3 regions of the Comamonas sp. UBA7840 genome follow, and region 1 is predicted to be linked to each of the others. Evidence: riboswitches for the same ligand, from Rfam matches in the RefSeq annotation. Region 1 holds a riboswitch; each other region holds the start of a gene.

The links. A riboswitch is a leader RNA that binds a small molecule or an ion and turns the genes downstream of it on or off. The one in region 1 is predicted to bind cobalamin.
Region 2: linked by a shared signal. The riboswitch ahead of B3R00_RS10550 (TonB-dependent receptor) and the one ahead of B3R00_RS01730 (TonB-dependent receptor domain-containing protein) in region 1 are both predicted to bind cobalamin.
Region 3: linked by a shared signal. The riboswitch ahead of nrdH (glutaredoxin-like protein NrdH) and the one ahead of B3R00_RS01730 (TonB-dependent receptor domain-containing protein) in region 1 are both predicted to bind cobalamin.

The regions. Positions count from the first base shown of each region.
Region 1 is NZ_DLTI01000008.1:32,272-37,832, forward strand. It holds gene fnr (fumarate/nitrate reduction transcriptional regulator Fnr) at 1-566, opposite strand, end outside; gene hemN (oxygen-independent coproporphyrinogen III oxidase) at 770-2,149, shown strand; gene B3R00_RS01715 (sulfite exporter TauE/SafE family protein) at 2,155-2,868, shown strand; gene B3R00_RS01720 (cell division protein ZapA) at 3,082-3,603, opposite strand; gene B3R00_RS01725 (DUF904 domain-containing protein) at 3,600-3,812, opposite strand; cobalamin riboswitch at 3,985-4,227, shown strand; gene B3R00_RS01730 (TonB-dependent receptor domain-containing protein) at 4,296-5,561, shown strand, end outside.
Region 2 is NZ_DLTI01000027.1:5,145-10,705, forward strand. It holds gene B3R00_RS10550 (TonB-dependent receptor) at 1-1,789, opposite strand, end outside; cobalamin riboswitch at 2,043-2,266, opposite strand; gene B3R00_RS10555 (hypothetical protein) at 2,326-2,481, opposite strand; gene miaA (tRNA (adenosine(37)-N6)-dimethylallyltransferase MiaA) at 2,673-3,671, opposite strand; gene B3R00_RS10565 (multidrug effflux MFS transporter) at 3,733-4,965, opposite strand; gene B3R00_RS10570 (methylglyoxal synthase) at 5,279-5,561, shown strand, end outside.
Region 3 is NZ_DLTI01000041.1:130,205-135,765, forward strand. It holds gene B3R00_RS15295 (peroxidase family protein) at 1-386, opposite strand, end outside; partial or broken gene B3R00_RS15300 (short-chain fatty acyl-CoA regulator family protein) at 990-1,320, opposite strand; gene B3R00_RS15305 (hypothetical protein) at 1,332-1,457, shown strand; gene B3R00_RS15310 (hypothetical protein) at 1,488-1,610, shown strand; cobalamin riboswitch at 2,105-2,341, shown strand; gene nrdH (glutaredoxin-like protein NrdH) at 2,514-2,738, shown strand; gene nrdI (class Ib ribonucleoside-diphosphate reductase assembly flavoprotein NrdI) at 2,740-3,168, shown strand; gene nrdE (class 1b ribonucleoside-diphosphate reductase subunit alpha) at 3,174-5,303, shown strand; gene nrdF (class 1b ribonucleoside-diphosphate reductase subunit beta) at 5,326-5,561, shown strand, end outside.

The DNA.
Region 1 (5,561 bases):
TCTTCGCGTGTCATGCGTAGCACCAGTTCCGACGAGGAGAAACCGCGTGCATGCAGGCGTTGAACCAAGTTCAGAATAAAAGCAGCCAAGCGCTCTTCGGCACGCATGCTGCCCAGCAGTAGCATGACGCTGTGCTCGCGCACAATCTCGCGGCTCATCACCTTGTGCACATGGCTTTGCAAGGCAGTCACTTCACGCGAAATTTCTTCCAATCCGTCAAAAGGCATGACGCAGACTTCGGCATCTTCCAGTGCTACGGCATCACAGGTGTGGTGGTCATTGACGATGCCGTCCAGGCCAATGATTTCACCAGCCATCTGGAAGCCAGTCACTTGGTCGCGACCATCCTCTGTGGCCACGCAGGTTTTGAAAAAGCCCGTGCGAATGGCGTACAGCGATGTGAATGCTTCTCCGTTGCGAAACAGTGTTGCTCCGCGTTTGACTTTGCGGCGGGTAGCCACAATGTCATCGATGCGCTGCAACTGTTGCTCATTCAGGCCCATGGGCATGCAGAGTTCACGCAAATTGCAGTTGGAGCAGGTAACTTTGATGGTTGGAGGAGTCATGTACTCGAAAGCCCAAGAGTCTTGTGTAAGAAGATGACTTGTGCAGTTAAAAAATCAGATAAGAGACTATGGGATAGCTCGAAGGAGTAAGGAATGATGTCGCTCAAATTGTGACATTCCTTGTACATCAACCTCTTGATTCACGTCAAGGATAAACGTGGCCGATTGTTGCAAAGTATGGTCATCAAGGAAAAGATTCATTCATGACCGTCGTCACCCCCGAACTCTTGCGTCGTTATGACGTGCCAGGCCCGCGCTACACCTCTTATCCCACTGCGGATAGGTTTGTGGAGGCGTTTGGTGATAGTGACTATATCTTGGCGTTGAAGCAGCGCAAAGTTGCAGCTGCTGTAAACCAGCCGATGTCGCTCTATGTGCACATTCCATTTTGTGACTCCCTGTGTTACTACTGCGCGTGCAACAAGATCATCACCAAGCACCATGAACGTGCTGTGACATACATGCGCTATTTGGAGCGCGAAATTGATTTGCATCTGCAGCACTGTGGTCGTGGGCAGGTTGTGAGCCAGTTCCACGTGGGAGGCGGCACGCCTACTTTCTTGACGGACGATGAGCTGCGCAACCTGTGGCGCATGCTGCGTGAGCGGTTTGTGTTTGAAGCGGCGGGTGAATACTCGATCGAAGTTGACCCACGCACCGTGACGCGTGAACGCCTGGCAGTGCTCAAAGAAATCGGCTTCAACCGCTTGAGCTTTGGGGTGCAAGACTTTGATCCGGAAGTTCAAAAAGCGGTGCACCGTGAGCAGCCTGCGGAGCAGGTGTTTGATTTGGTGGCTGCTTCGCGCGAGCTGGGCTTTCAGTCGGTGAATGTGGATTTGATTTACGGCTTGCCCAAGCAAAATCCCGAATCGTTTGCTCGAACGCTCAAACAGGTGACGGAGTTGCGGCCAGATCGTATTGCGCTGTATGCCTATGCGCACTTGCCAGAGCGCTTCAAGCCACAGCGCCGTATCTTGCAAGCAGACTTGCCATCAGCCTCCGACAAGGTGGGCATGTTGTCTGCTGCCATTGAAAGCTTTATTGAAGCTGGCTACGTTTATGTGGGCATGGATCACTTTGCGTTGCCGGAAGATGCGTTGGCGATTGCAAAACGCCAAGGTCGCTTGCACCGCAATTTCCAAGGCTATAGCACGCAGCCAGACTGCGATTTGATTGCCTTGGGCGTTTCCGCGATTGGTCGCGTGGGTGCAACCTACAGCCAAAATGCCAAGACGTTGGAAGAGTATTACGACCTTCTGGATCAGGGGCGGCTGCCTGTTGTCCGTGGGCTCGCGTTGACCCGTGACGATACGATTCGCCGTGCCGTCATCATGACTATCATGTGCCAGGGCGAGCTGTTTTTTGAATCTATCAACAGTGCTTGGCTGATTGATTTCAAACAGTACTTTGCTGCTGAAATCGAAGCTTTGGCAGCACAGCAAGACGAAGGTTTGGTAGAAATTACAGACGACTGCCTCACGGTGACTGCCAAAGGCTGGTTCTTTGTGCGCGGCGTAGCCTTGGTCTTTGACCGTTATTTGCAAGCAGACCGCAACAGAGCCAGGTTCTCGCGGATCATCTGATCCCTATGACTTTTTCTTTGCTTTGGACCGCTTTCTTTATGGGGCTCGTGGGAGGGCCCCATTGTCTTGCCATGTGTGCAGCCCCTTGTCATGCCGTCATTCAAGGCCATGGCACGGCGGTGCAAATGCACGGCAAGTTGTCGTGGCACACCTCGGCATGGAACTGGAGTGCGCTTCAATTCCATATGGGCCGTCTGGCTGGCTACGGTGTTTTAGGAGCCATTTCTGCTTTTGCCATGGAGCAGGTAGCATGGTTTTCTGATCAAACTTCTGCCTTGCACCCGGTGTGGGTGGTGATGCACTTGGCGATTTTGGCCTGGGGGCTGTTGATGCTATTCCAAGGCCAGCAGCCAGCTTGGCTGGAGCGAGCTGGCCGGGCTATGTGGCAGAAGGTGCAGCCAGTACTTTCGATGCGCGGTGGAGCGCTTTTTGCAGGCATGTCCTGGGCGTTCATGCCTTGTGGGCTGCTGTATTCCGCTATCTTGGTGGCCGCCTTAAGCGGTGCTGTCTGGGCGGGTGCGGTCAGCATGGTTGCATTTGCCGTCGGTGGGGCATTATGGCTGGCAGGTGCACCTTTTGCTTGGCGCTGGCTCAGTGGCAGAGTGGGGCGCTGGCGTGCAGACTGGGGTACACGCGCAGCAGGCCTGATGTTGGTAGCTGTGTCACTATGGGCACTGTGGATGGACTTGATCTACAAGCCATCAGTGTGGTGCCGTTAATTTTTTGGGAATGTGGCAGATGCGCCGAGAAGGTGTCTGCAAAACCGCCGAGCCCTCAACCTGAACCGGGGGTTCAGGTGGGCGAGAGCAACCTAGCGTTGGGTTCGTCTGACGCGAGACGATCACGCTTGCTAGGCAATGTATCAAGCCCGTGCTCAATGAGCATTGGTTCAAGGCAATATAAAGCCCGGCGGATTGCAGACGGTTCTGATTTTACTGGTTTTCAGGGACTGCGAAAGGCAAGTCCACTTCACTCGCGTTGTCTAAATTGGTGACCAAGCTCTCGGCGACTTCTTTTGCCTCGGGTGGGGCAGCAAGGTCTTGCAAGGCAGCTTCTGTGCTGGTTGGTGTGGTGGGTTTTTCGTGCAGAGCTAGCGCTTCATCCAGGCGCAGGGTGAGCTGGCGGGCGGCTGCATGCTCCTGAGCCAGTTGGGCTTCAAGGTTTTGCAGGCGCTCTGCTTGAGCATCCGCTTGGGCTGTATCCGTGGTGCCTTGCAGTTGCGTTAACTGCTGCTGCAAGGCTTGGAGTTGTTGGCGAAGCTCCAAATTTTCAAAAGCCAAATTCACAGCCAGCAAAACACCCACACGCTCTCTAGAGCGCAGCTTGGTGGTGTCGAGCATCTGCTGAAATTGCTGATCCACGCGCTCAACAGCTTCTAACAGCTGTGCTTCTCGCCCATCTGGGCAGGAGAGCACGTAGTGTTGGTGCAGGATTTGCGTGTCTAGCTGGCTCAAGACGCCTCCCGGTTGGCTGGTAATCGTTCGATCAAGTCATCCACGCGCGCACGCGCTGCTTTGAGGCGAGATTGCAAGGAGTCACGCTCTTTGCGCACAGCTTCAATTTCTTCGGTGAGCAGGCGGTTGGTCTGCACCAAAGCCTCGTACTTGGTTAGCAGCAGCTCTACGCGCTCAGCAACGGGGTCAAGAATGGATGTCGTCGTCATGGATGCTCGCAATTGTAGGGCGCCCCCCTCAGAGAGAATTGCAAATTTATGGCAGATCACGGGTTATGGCCACAAAAGCTTGTTTCAAGCTGTCAATGACTCAGCTTAGAAGTCAGTAGAGTATTCGCGGCTTGAGGGGCACTACTGTTTGAGATGTGTTTTGGGTGATTAGAATCAGCGCCTATATGTTGGTGCCCGCAACTTGGTTCACAGGTTGCAGTTCAACGAGAAGCAGGGTGGAGATGCTGGCCTTCAGCACTTCCTAGCCTGCGCTGCCCCCGCAACGGTGAGTTCTTGGCGTTAGCACGTAACGCACACACCATCTCATAAGCCACTGAGTGCCTTGAACAAGCATTTGGGAAGGCGATGGTGTTGAGGAGCCAGCCCGGATACCGGCCAACATCGGTGTGCCCACGCATGTGGGTACGGTGTTACCCATGGTCGGCGGGGAGGTCGGCTCGGGTGTTTTCTCGAAAATTTCCAATGATTTTGTTTGTAGCGCAGCGCCTGCACGGTGCTGCCTTGTCCTTGCGTCCTGTGGCATTGGCAGCTGCAGCTTTTGGTGTGCCTGGTTCGCCGGCGGTGGCTGCTTCTATGGACGAGGTGGTGGTTTCAGCCACTCGTGCGGAGCAGCGATTGTCTGATGTGTTGGCCGATGTGACTGTGGTCGATCGCACTGCGATTGAGCGCAGCGGATCGAACAGTGTGGCTGAACTGCTCTCACGCCAGCCTGGCGTCCAAATCACTACCACTGGGGGCCCCTTTACGACCACCAACGTCTTTGTGCGGGGTGCCAATACGCAGTACACGGCGGTGTATCTGGATGGGGTACGTCTAGACAGCCAAACCACCAGTGGCGGGGTGACTTGGCAGAACATACCGCTGGCGCTGATTGATCGTGTCGAAATATTGCGGGGCCCGGCGGCTGCCGTTTACGGCTCTGACTCGATGGCGGGCGTGATTTTGTTATTCACCAAGCAAGGAGAAGCGGGCGTTCAGCCGTTTGTCGGCGTTGGCTATGGCACCCATGGCACTTACCGCACTGAGGCAGGTGTGAGTGGTGCCACTGGGGTGTGGGATTACAGCGTGTCCGCACTGCGCGAAGGGAGCGAAGGCTTTAACTCCAAAACCGTTGCCAAAGCAGATCCTGATAAGGATGGCTACAGCCGCACGGCCCTGAATGCCAAGCTGGGCTTGCAAATCAATGCGGCACATCGTCTTCAGGCGCAATGGATGAAGACCGACAGCCGCAGCGATTACGACAACGGCACGAAAAAAGATAACGCGCAGTACAAGCGCGATATGCAAAGCGTGGGCGCTAGTTGGATCGCGCAGTGGTCGCCGGCATACAGCAGCACCGTGACGGTGAACACCTCGAGTGACGACTATCGGTTGCTGCCCTCCAATGAGAAGACCCAAACCCGCTTGAATACCTATTTGTGGCAAAACGACTTCCAGCTCAGCAGGCACCAGAAGCTCACTGCATCGGTAGAGCGGCGTGAAGACCAGTTCACCAATCCCAAGGTTCAAAGTGGTGAGCAGTCTCGGCATCAGGATGCGCTCGCGCTGGGTTATGGCTTTCGCATGGGCAGCCACAGTTGGCAACTTAATGCGCGCCATGACAAGGACAGTGAATTTGGTGGCAAAACCACTGGCAGTGCGGCGTATGGCTGGGACTTCGCCCCACAGTGGCGTATCAGTGCGTCCATGGGAACCGCATTCCGTGTGCCTACGTTGTACCAGCGCTTC
Region 2 (5,561 bases), on a different contig from region 1:
GCTTCCAAGTGCGCTCAAAGTTGATGGGGTAGATGGCGTCATCGCGCACCCACATGCCGTTGGAGCGATCAAAAAGATTGCTCACACCCGCATACATTTCCAAGTGTTTGGCCACTTGGTGGCGGTAGCTGACATCGGTGCTTTGGTAAGCACGCTGTTTTTGTTTGTTGTTGTTGTCAAAGTCGCCTGCTGCCCATGTACTGCTGCGCCATGTGTGCGTCAGGTTGAGGTTGCCATGCTCAGTGACGCGCACGTTAAGACCCAGCACCACGCTGTGGCGTGGAACGCCAGGTATTTCTTTGCCGTTGAATGCGCCGGCACCGTCGTTTTCGCGGTCAATGAGCGCGCGTGTCCACGCGTAATTGATCAAGCCGCTGATGCGTGGAGTGATCTGGATGCGGTCTTGTACTTCGATCCCGTATTTGTGCGATTTGTCGATGTTGGTGTTTTTGTAGCCAAACGGCTCTAGGTAGATTTCGTTCTTGAGCTTGGCATAGAAGGCAGAGACTTTGAGGCGGTTGCTTTCTGTCTGGTGGTTGGCTCCGATCGTCAAGGTTTTGGCCTTGGCGGGTTGAATAAAACCATTGAACGATGTGATGCCCGTTGACCAATCGGTCGTAAAGAAACGATCAATGTCTGGAGTGACAAAAGCGTCGCTGTAGTTCGCGAACACGGACAGTTGCTGAGAGACCTTGTGGTTAGCGCCCAATTCCCAAGAATTCAGGTCTTTATCCGACGCAAGCGATTCGCCAGATACCGCGTGGTAGCGGTATTTGACTTGCTCTGTGCGCGCTCCCGCAGAAAGCGTCCAAGCGTCCCACATGTATTGGCCGTGCAGGAAAAAGCCACGATTTTGCTTGCGGGTGCGGCTGGCGGTTTGCGAGACCTTGCCATCAAAGTCTTGCATGCCTGCATTGACGATGAATGCATCGTGCGTGTATTGCAGCGCCAGTTCGTTGGAGATGTAGTCGTAGTCGGTACCTGACGTTGCAGGGCGATAGACCGAAGACTTCTGTTCATTGTGGCGGCGCGCCGTGGCTTTCCACTGTTGGTTGATTTGGTAGTCAGCCCCCACGCTCCAGTGCTCAGTCTCTAATTTCTGGTGCGTGTACTTGCTGCCTTTATTCATGCCGGGGTTGGCATCGAATTGGGTCTGCGTCAGGGAGCCGGGGTAGCGGGTATCAATATTGGATGCGCCTGCTTCCACGTCCAGGCGCAGCCCATTCAGGGGTTGGACGCCTGCGGCAAGGCGCCATGTATTGGCCTCCGAGCTGTCGGTATGGCCTGACGGGTCTTGGTCGCTCAAACCATTGGTCTTGCCGTGGTCCAGCGTTGCAGATAGGTCAAATTTTTCACGCACCACGCCCACAGACGCAATCGCTCCGCGCTGGCCGTAATTGCCTGCGTAAGTCTCCAGCGAAGCACCGTCGCGGGGTTGGGTATAGATCTGAATAGTGCCTGCAGTTGCGCCATCGCCAAACAGCACAGAGCCGCTGCCTTTGGTGATTTCAATGCGCTCAATATCACTCAATGAAATGGAGCCAATGAGCTGGGGCATCATGTCTACATTGTTGAGTCGGCGGCCGTTGACTGTGAGCACAACGTTCTGGTTGCCGTCGTTGCCATAGCCGCGCATACTGATTTGTGGGGTATAGCGATTGCCGTAACTGGGCAATATTTGCAATGAAGTTTGCTGCGCCAGATAGTCGTAGAGCGAAGTGGCTCCCGAGCGATTAATGTCTTGGCGGGTATGAATCTCAGAGGCGTAAGGCGCGTCTTGATCTTGCATGTCAATGCGTGTTGCAGACACGAGAACTGGCGCATTGAGTTTGTCTTGTGCCTGGGTGCTGAAGGTGGCCGCAGACAAAAGCGTACACATGGCAAGTGTGCATGGAGAGAGCTGGAATGGCATGAAATGAGTCCATCAAACCGTTTTGCGTCCCCGCAAATACGGTGTTTGCATATGAATTCGCTGTGCAAATGGGGGCTATTTCAAATTCAAAGTGCTGCAAAGCGCTCGTCGCCGCCACCCCGCAGCAAATCCGCCTGAATACGTTCTGGCCGGTCTCCGGGCTTGTGCGTTGTTGGGTAACAGCTGCATCCCCTTCCCAGAACAGATGTTCCAGTGGTTGCATGATGCAGTTAGTCGCACTTACCGTTGCGGGGGCAGCACAGGTTTTGCCAGTTCCGAAGGACAGGGCGCACCTGTTTCCCGTTTAACCCAAGGCTAGAAAAAGCGCTGGGCACCATAACGAAAAAACTGCTCCTGTATGGAGCAGCGGCGAGATGATAGCTTAGTCGCCTGAATGGGTGTTGCGAAAAAACTCAGCGCGTATGCACCACGCTGGCATCGACTTCCCCGTAGACCGTGATGCCGCTGGGGGTGTTGGCGGTCGTATCAGAAGCGGGGTAGTAATCGCGGTGCGCGCAGCCACCCAGCGTGAGTGCGATGGCGATCCCAAGAAAGTGAAGGTGTTTCATAGCTTGCCCTTTGGGGTCAAGACTAACGGAAACACCCGGGCTGTGGCGTAAGCAGGCGTATCCAGGCGCGTGCCTTGGCATACGCATGTGTATGTGTATGTAGTCGGTGGGGGCATACCTTGCACGCTCTGCAAACCTGGGTGCCCTCGGTTTGCTTGGTTGGGGTGCAGGGGTTTGGCCGGGCGTCTGCGTTACGCGCGCTGTGGGATACAGGCCAAGGCCGCTTGCACCACGTTCATGGTGGCCAGAGGGTCGTCACACGCAATCGGGTGGCGCTGGGGCATGCTGCGCAGCCAGGTGATTTGGCGCTTGGCCAGTTGGCGCGTAGCAGCAATGCCTTTTTCGCGCACCAGGTGCGTATTGATGTCGGGCGTGCCTTTGCGCGCTTGCCAGTCCAGCTCTTCCCAGACTTGGCGGTAGCCCACACAGCGCATGCTGGGCAGGTCAGGGTTCAGGTCGCCGCGGGCGCGCAGGGCTTTCACCTCGTCGATAAAACCTGCTTGCAGCATGGCGTCGTAGCGCTGTGCAATGCGCGCGTGCAGCCAGGCACGGTCATTGGGTTCTAAGGAAAAAAGCGTGCAATCGAAAGCAGGCTCTGCGTCAGCAGCTCTCTTTTTTGTATTGTGAAAACTCGACAGTGGCTGGCCGGACACCTGCCACACTTCTAGCGCACGCTGAATGCGCTGGCTGTCCGCGGGGGCCAGGCGGGCGGCGGTTTCCGGGTCTACCTGGGCCAGCTCGGCGTGCATAGCAGGCCAGCCACGCTCGGCAGCTTGCGCATCAATTTGGGCGCGAACGGTAGGGTCTGCGGCGGGCATTTCGTCAATGCCATCCAGCAGCGCTTTGAAGTACAGCATGGTGCCGCCCACCAGCAGCGGGATGGCGCCGCGCGCGCGGATTTCACCGACCAGACGCTGGGTGTCTTGCACAAATTCTGCGGCGCTGTAGGACTGCAGGGGATCGAGGATGTCGATCAGGTGGTGCGGCACTGCCGCCCGCTCTTGGGCCGTGGGCTTGGCCGTGCCAATGTCCATGCCGCGATAGACCAGGGCCGAGTCCACACTGATGATTTCACAGGCTTGGCCGCGCTGGGACAGCACGGCGGCCAGCGCCAGGGCGGCATTGGTTTTGCCGGATGCGGTGGGGCCGGCGATGGCAATGCAGGGCAGGGGAGAAGTGGAAGCAGTCAAAATGGAAAACGGGGCGAAGTGGCAAACGGTTCAGACCAAGCAGCGCCAGCAAAGCCGGGCTTTAAGGGGCGCTGGGTACGCCGTGGCGGCGCACCAGCGTGCATGATGCCAAGGCTGCTGCCAAACACCAGAATCCCAGCCCGAAAACCAAGGGGTACACAGTGCCATTGAAGCTGCGGCCCAGCAGCTGGCCCGTGGCAAACGCGAACAGCATCATGATGAAGCCGTTGAGTGCCGAAGCCATGCCCGCCGCTTTGGGAAAGGCGCTGACGGCCCCGCTTTGGCCGCACGGTTGCTGGATGCCGTGGGCAATCGGAAACAGTAGGCAAGCGCAGGCGTAGGCCCAAGGGTTGCGTACCTCCAGCAGTGCCAAGCCCAGCAGCAAGGCTGCACACAGCACGGCCAGCCCACCGGCGATGGCCACAGTATTGCGCACGCCCCAGCGTGGCAGCAGGCGGCCGCACAGCATGGTGCCGCCAATATAGATCACCCCATTGGCTGCCAGCAGCCAGCCGACGTGGCTGGCGCTCCAGCCCAGGGCTTGGGTAAAGACAAAGGGGGCGGCGGTTAAAAAGACCACCAGGCCACCATATGAGCTTGTGGTGGTGGCCGAATAGGCCAAAAAGGTAGGGTGGCGCAGAATTTCGCGCCAGCTGCCCAGCAAACGCCGGGGCTGCAAGGCGTGCGGGTTGAAGTGCTGCACGCTTTCCTGAAAACGCAGCCACACCAGCAGCCAGGACGCTACCCCCACCACAGACAGCGCCACCATGGTGGAGCGCCAGCCCATGTACTGCGCCAGCCAGCTACCCATCAAGGGGCTGCAGCAGGCCAGCACGCCCAAGCCGGACAGCGCTTTGGACATGACGTGGGTGCCTTCTACGGGGTTGTACAAATCACGCACGATGGCGCGGGCCGCCATCACCACAGCGCCCAGCGCTGCGCCTTGCACGGTGCGCCAGGCGATCAAGGCATCCATGTGCGGTGCCAGCGCGCAGCCCACGGCGGCCAGCACATACAAGCCAATGCCTGCCAGCAAGATGGGGCGACGGCCCCAGCGGTCGGACGCGGGCCCCCAGGCCAGTTGTGAGCAGCCAAACGCCAGGATCAGGGCGTAAAACGTGCTTTGGGTCTGGGCGACAGAGGCATCGAGCTGCTGCGCCAGCAACGGCATGGCGGGCAGGTACAGATCGGTCGTTAGCGGCTGAAAGCCCAGCAGCAGCGCGAGCAAGCCAATGACAAAAACGGGCGACATGGCCGCAGGCGATGCCACGGCAGAAGAGGAAGAAGCAGACACAAAAACCAATACCAGAGAGCCAATAAAGTGCCACCGATCAGCGGCGTGTGCAGGCTAGCAGAAGCAATTTGGCGTGGTGTCGCTTAGTTCGCACACTTGCCAAAAAAGGCATTGATGCAGATGGGAAAAGCGCTGGCAGCTATGAATTTTTACAGCCCTGCAGGCGCAGTGCAGCTTTCTGGCGTGGGCGGCAGGCTGGGTGCACACGCTGCACCGGGTGACAGCGGCCGTCATTTTTGGGGCCGGTATTTGGGTCTATGCTCTGTGCGCGCGTCAATCACGAACTCACGAACGCGCTGTTGTGAAGGAATATGTGACCATGCTGTTAGGCCTTGCTGCGAACCGTCTCCACCACCAAACCGAAGATGCCGCGCTGTTTGCGCTGCTGCGCGCCTGTGAATCCGGCATGCGCGAGTTGAACCTGGGCCTGCACGCTGTGGGCCGCACCTACGATGCGATTGCCGCCGCCAACATGATGCACCGCTACAGCAACCTGGTGCGCTACCCCTATGGCCGCGAAGGCGGGCTGATGAAGCTGGTGGCTGAGGTGGTGGGCATGGGCGAGGGGCGCACGCTGGATGGCTCCATTTATCTGA
Region 3 (5,561 bases), on a different contig from region 1:
AATGCAGTAAAAGCCGCAACCAGCACAGCTGGGTTGTTTGCGGATTGGTCTGAAATAAGGTTGCTAATTGTGCGGGGCTGTGAGTCGTAGACGCTCCCCGAGGTCTGCGCATAAGAAGTCGATTGCCCAGTTCGCGGGTTGATTTCAGCGTCTTGAAACGTTGGCGTCAGCAAACGCGGCATGAATTGGTCAGCCGAACCATACTCAATATGGACCAAATTGTTGTATTGGCCGCTGACCGTGCGCAAGCCGAGTGGCACCAGATTGTTGAGTGGGTTACCCATCAAATCGGTCTGTTTCTCATACCCCGACTGCACGTGTTGCTCAGCGACTTGAATGCTGGTGAGGATGCGCGAAATATCATCAAGATTAAGGCGGAAAGTCATGATGCACTCCTGAGAGGACGAAAGCCATTGCGAGTGAAGCCAGAGGAACCAAACAAATAAGTAAATATTTATTAAGAGTCGCAATTCATTGTTTTAATAAATCACCAACTCCGTCGTACATGCAAACCCTAGCCCAACTGTTGCGGAGAGAAGTACAGGCCTGTACGCCAGCCGGCTAGGCTATTGATATTGCGTCAGCATCAGCCAACTGATTCCATGTCGGATGTCACATCTCCTACATCGTGAAACGCTTTAAGCAGATCGCTGGCGGAACCTCTTGTCCTACTTTGGATCGCCCTTGCGCTCAGCTCTTGGACAGAGTCCACACTGCTGTCAACATTTTTCTGACGTATGGGTGGGGGCGCCACCCCCACCCTGACAAGGCCCGCCAAGCACGGCGTGAATGCTGCGCCTGCATGCACCCCGGCCCCCATGCAGCAGAGCATGGAGGTAGCTTTATGGAACTGCCCTAAAAAACTTTCACCACAGAGGATTAAATAATTGGAGCGGTTGCTGCGTTGTAGCGGCAGGCAAGGCTGCAGTTTTGCTGCGCCACTACTGCGCCTTGCCTTGCATCCCTGTCAAAACCCTTCAACGGCCTGCTCAAGCTTGGGTGACACGCCCTAGGTGTAAGGAACGAAAACCTCCTTGGTTTTCGTTCACATGCAAAGGTTTGTCTACAAAAGGAAAAACCCGCTGGGGCACGACCGGCGCTCACACAATTTGCACCCAATGCCAATCGGTGTGATTGCCTCTAGGCTGCGAAAATCCCAACCTTTTGAATACATCTTGCCACCCAGAGATACACACGTCCGTCGGGCATGCTGGCCAATTGCGGCAAGATGCGGCCAGGCTGGGTGAAGGCCTCATACACATTCCAAATCGGGCAGGTGCCACCGGTTTTGGAAAAGTGAAAACGCGTCGCGGACTGGCGCCCAGCGGGTATTGCCGCAGCTGCAACTGGCCGAAGAACGCTTGACCCAGTTTGCACATGGCGAATGTGGCACGCTGCGCATTGGCATGGAGTTTGACCCGAGCTACCAATGGCTGCTCAAGGTGAAGAAGCCTTAGTTGCAACGATCGCCAGATGGGGATGTGAACATGCGCCAGAAATTTCAGTTTGGCGGCATCGGCGCCTTGCTGGATTTTGAAATTGTTTTGCTGCCCCCCGATCCGGTGTTCAAACCGGGGCTGCAGTGTGAAAAAGTGTTTGACTATGAATAAGTTTTGGTAGCAGCCAGCGACCACCAGCTGGACTTCAAGCCCTATATCACTCCACAACATCCAAACAAAGAAACAACCTGTGACGATTGAGCGCCAGGGCATCTAGAAGCAGTTTTTATTGCCTGCAGGCATCACGCCCAAAAAGCACAAAACCATTGAAACCACTGACATCACGAGGCAAGCTGGTGGTCAGCGGACGCGGGGGAACTTCCCTGCATCGGTGGCTGGTGCAAGAGTATTCGGAGAATTTACCGATTACCCCTATAAAGATAGGCCCCAAAGGCAGCGCCAAGCAAATTTATATGGGCTCCCGAAACAACGAAAGTGACTCGGGAGCCCTGCACTCTTTCATGGTGCAAGCCCGTGAATTCAAATAAAAAAGTTCACCTCTGCCTAAAATGTGCGGCACCAATAGCTCCACCCATACCACTTTGGCGCGCTTTGCGCACGCCTCTTCCGGCTGACTCACCAGGCGATTTACCCCGGCGATTCGGCTTAGAATTGAACGCGTTGGTGCACCAATCTGAGCTCCTCAGACACGGTGTTAAACGGGAATCAGGAGGCGCTTCGTTCTGCGCCCTAACCTGAACTGCCCCCGCAACAGTAAGTGCGGTGCGCTGCAAGTTTGGCTTGCACGCAAAGTGACACGGACAGCCACTGAGGTTTGTTCTTCGGGAAGGAGTGTCACCCCTACCCACAGTCTGGATACCGGCCAACACGCAACGCTTGCAGCCCTAGCTGCCGCGTTTTCTTTATCTGTACAGGCGGGGTCGCCTGGGTGGCAGTACATCTTCTGCACGCATATGCTTTGGCGCAGCCTTTTGCTGCGCAATGCGCCGTCATGCGTGCTGACTTGCATCTGAGCCCTGCACCGCGCCCGTTTTGGTAGTTCCTGTAGGCTTCATGATCAAAATTTTCTCCAAACCCAATTGCGTTCAATGCTCCATGACCATGCGTACTCTGGACCGCCAAGGCACCGAGTACGAAGTCATCGACGTGACGCAAGACACCGCTGCAGCCACCCTGATTCAGTCCTGGGGCTACCGCCAAGTGCCCGTGGTGCAAGTTGGAGAAGAGCACTGGAGTGGCTTCCGCCCTGACCGCCTTTCCGCGCTGACCACCGCCTGAGATGGCGCGCTGGGTCTTCTACTCCTCCAAAACTGGCAATACCGAACGACTGCTGCGCAATGCCGGGCTGGCCGGTGCGCGCATTCCGCTCCTGGTGGAAGACGACATGCCCGTCATCACCAGCCCCTTCATCTTGGTCACACCGTCTTTTGGTGATGCCGCAGGCAAAGGCGCCGTACCCAAGGCGGTGATCCGTTTTTTGAACGCGCCGGAGCGTCGCCAGTGGTTGCGCGCCGTGGTGGCCTGCGGTGATCGCAACTTCGGCACTGCCTTTGCGCAAGCCGGTGACGTGATTGCGCACAAATGCCAAGTGCCTTTGCTGCACCGCGTGGAGATGGCTGGCACCAGCACAGATTGGCAGCGCCTGCAGCACATCGACCAACACTTTCTCATTAACCCTATTCCCAACGTCTTGGACGCTGCGTTATGACCCCCATGACCCCTACTTCGACCAAGCTGGACTTTCACGCGCTGAATGCCATGCTGAATTTGCCGGATGACAAAGGCCAAATTCAGTTTGATGCGGATCGCATGGCAGCACGCCAATATTTTCTGCAGCACGTCAACCAAAACACCGTGTTCTTCCACTCGCTGGAAGAAAAGCTGGACTACCTGCGCTCCGAAGACTATTACGAAGGCGAGGTGCTGGATGCCTACACCCCCGCCTTTGTGGAGGCTATCTTCAAGGCCGCCTATGCCAAGAAGTTTCGCTTTCCCACGTTCTTGGGCGCCTACAAGTACTACACGGCCTACACCCTGAAAACACGTGACGGCAAGCGCTATCTGGAGCGCTTCGAAGACCGCGTGGTGATGGTCTCCTTGGCCCTGGCGCGTGGTGATGAAAAGCTGGCCATGAAGCTGATGGGCGAGATCATCGCGGGCCGCTTTCAGCCTGCCACCCCCACCTTTCTGAACGCCGGCAAGCGCCAGCGTGGCGAGCTGGTGTCTTGCTTCTTGCTGCGCCTGGAAGACAACATGGAAAGCATTGGCCGCGGCATCAACTCGGCCCTGCAACTGTCCAAGCGCGGCGGTGGCGTGGCATTGCTGCTGAGCAATCTGCGCGAGCTGGGTGCCCCTATCAAGGGTATTGAAAACCAGTCCTCTGGCGTCATTCCCGTGATGAAGTTGCTGGAAGACGGTTTCTCTTATGCCAACCAGCTGGGTGCACGCCAAGGCGCAGGTGCGGTGTATTTGAATGCCCACCACCCGGACATCATGCGTTTTCTGGACACCAAGCGAGAAAACGCCGACGAAAAGATCCGCATCAAGACGCTGTCACTGGGCGTGGTGATTCCTGACATCACCTTTGAGCTGGCCAAGAAAAACGAGGACATGTACTTGTTCTCGCCCTACGACGTGGAGCGCGTCTACGGCAAGCCGTTTGCCGATATCTCGGTGACCGAGCACTACAAGGCCATGGTGGATGACCCGCGCATCAAAAAAACCAAGATCAAGGCGCGCGAGTTCTTCCAGACCATCGCGGAAATCCAGTTCGAGTCCGGCTACCCCTACATCCTGTTTGAAGACACGGCCAACCGTGCCAACCCGATTGCCGGGCGCATCAACATGTCCAACCTGTGCTCGGAGATCTTGCAGGTCAACACCCCCTCGGTGCTGAACGAAGACCTCAACTACGAGGAAATTGGCAACGACATCTCCTGCAATCTGGGCTCGCTCAACATTGCCACCGTGATGGACAGCGGCAACCTGGGCGACGCCGTGGAAACCGCTATCCGTGCGCTGACGGCCGTCTCAGAAATGAGCGCCGTGAACTCAGTACCCTCGGTGCGCCAAGGCAATGACGACAGCCATGCCATCGGCCTGGGTCAAATGAACTTGCACGGCTATCTGGGCCGTGAAAAAGTGCACTACGACACGCCCGAAGCCGTGGAGTTCACCAGCGTCTACTTCGCCGCCGTGGCCTACCACTGCCTGCGCACCTCCTGCCTGCTAGCCCAAGAGAAAAAGCAGCGCTTTGTGGGCTTTGCACAGTCTACCTATGCCACGGGTGCATATTTCGACAAGTACATCTGCCGCGACTGGCTGCCTACCTCCGAGACCGTGCGCGGCCTGTTTGCCAAGAATGGTATGCAACTTCCCACACGCGCAGAGTGGGTCCAGCTCAAGGCCGATGTGATGGAGTACGGCTTGTACAACCGCAACCTGCAGGCCATTCCGCCCACAGGCTCGATCAGCTACATCAACAACTCCACCTCGTCGATCCACCCTATCGCCTCGCGCATCGAAATTCGCAAGGAAGGCAAGATCGGCCGCGTGTACTACCCAGCGCCGTTCCTCTCGAACGACAACATGGCCTACTACCGCGACGCCTACGAGATTGGCCCCAACGCCATCATCGATGTGTACGCCGCTGCCACCGAGCACGTCGACCAAGGCCTGTCGCTGACGCTGTTCTTCCCCGATACCGCCACCACCCGCGATATCAACAAGGCGCAAATCTACGCCTGGAAGAAGGGTATCAAGACCATTTACTACATCCGCTTGCGCCAGCTCGCGCTGGAAGGCACCGAGGTCAAGAGTGCCTGCGTGTCCTGCACCTTGTGATGACAACGATTGAAAGAACGCCATGACCTTGCTGACCCAAGCGATCAACTGGAACCGCATTGAGGACGACAAAGACCTCGAAATCTGGAACCGCGTCACCGCCAACTTCTGGCTGCCCGAGAAGGTGCCACTGTCCAACGACATTCCTTCGTGGGCTACGCTGCGCCCCAACGAGCAGCAGCTGACCATCCGCGTGTTCACCGGCCTGACGCTGCTCGATACCGTGCAAAACCAGGTGGGTGCGCCTTCGCTGATGCA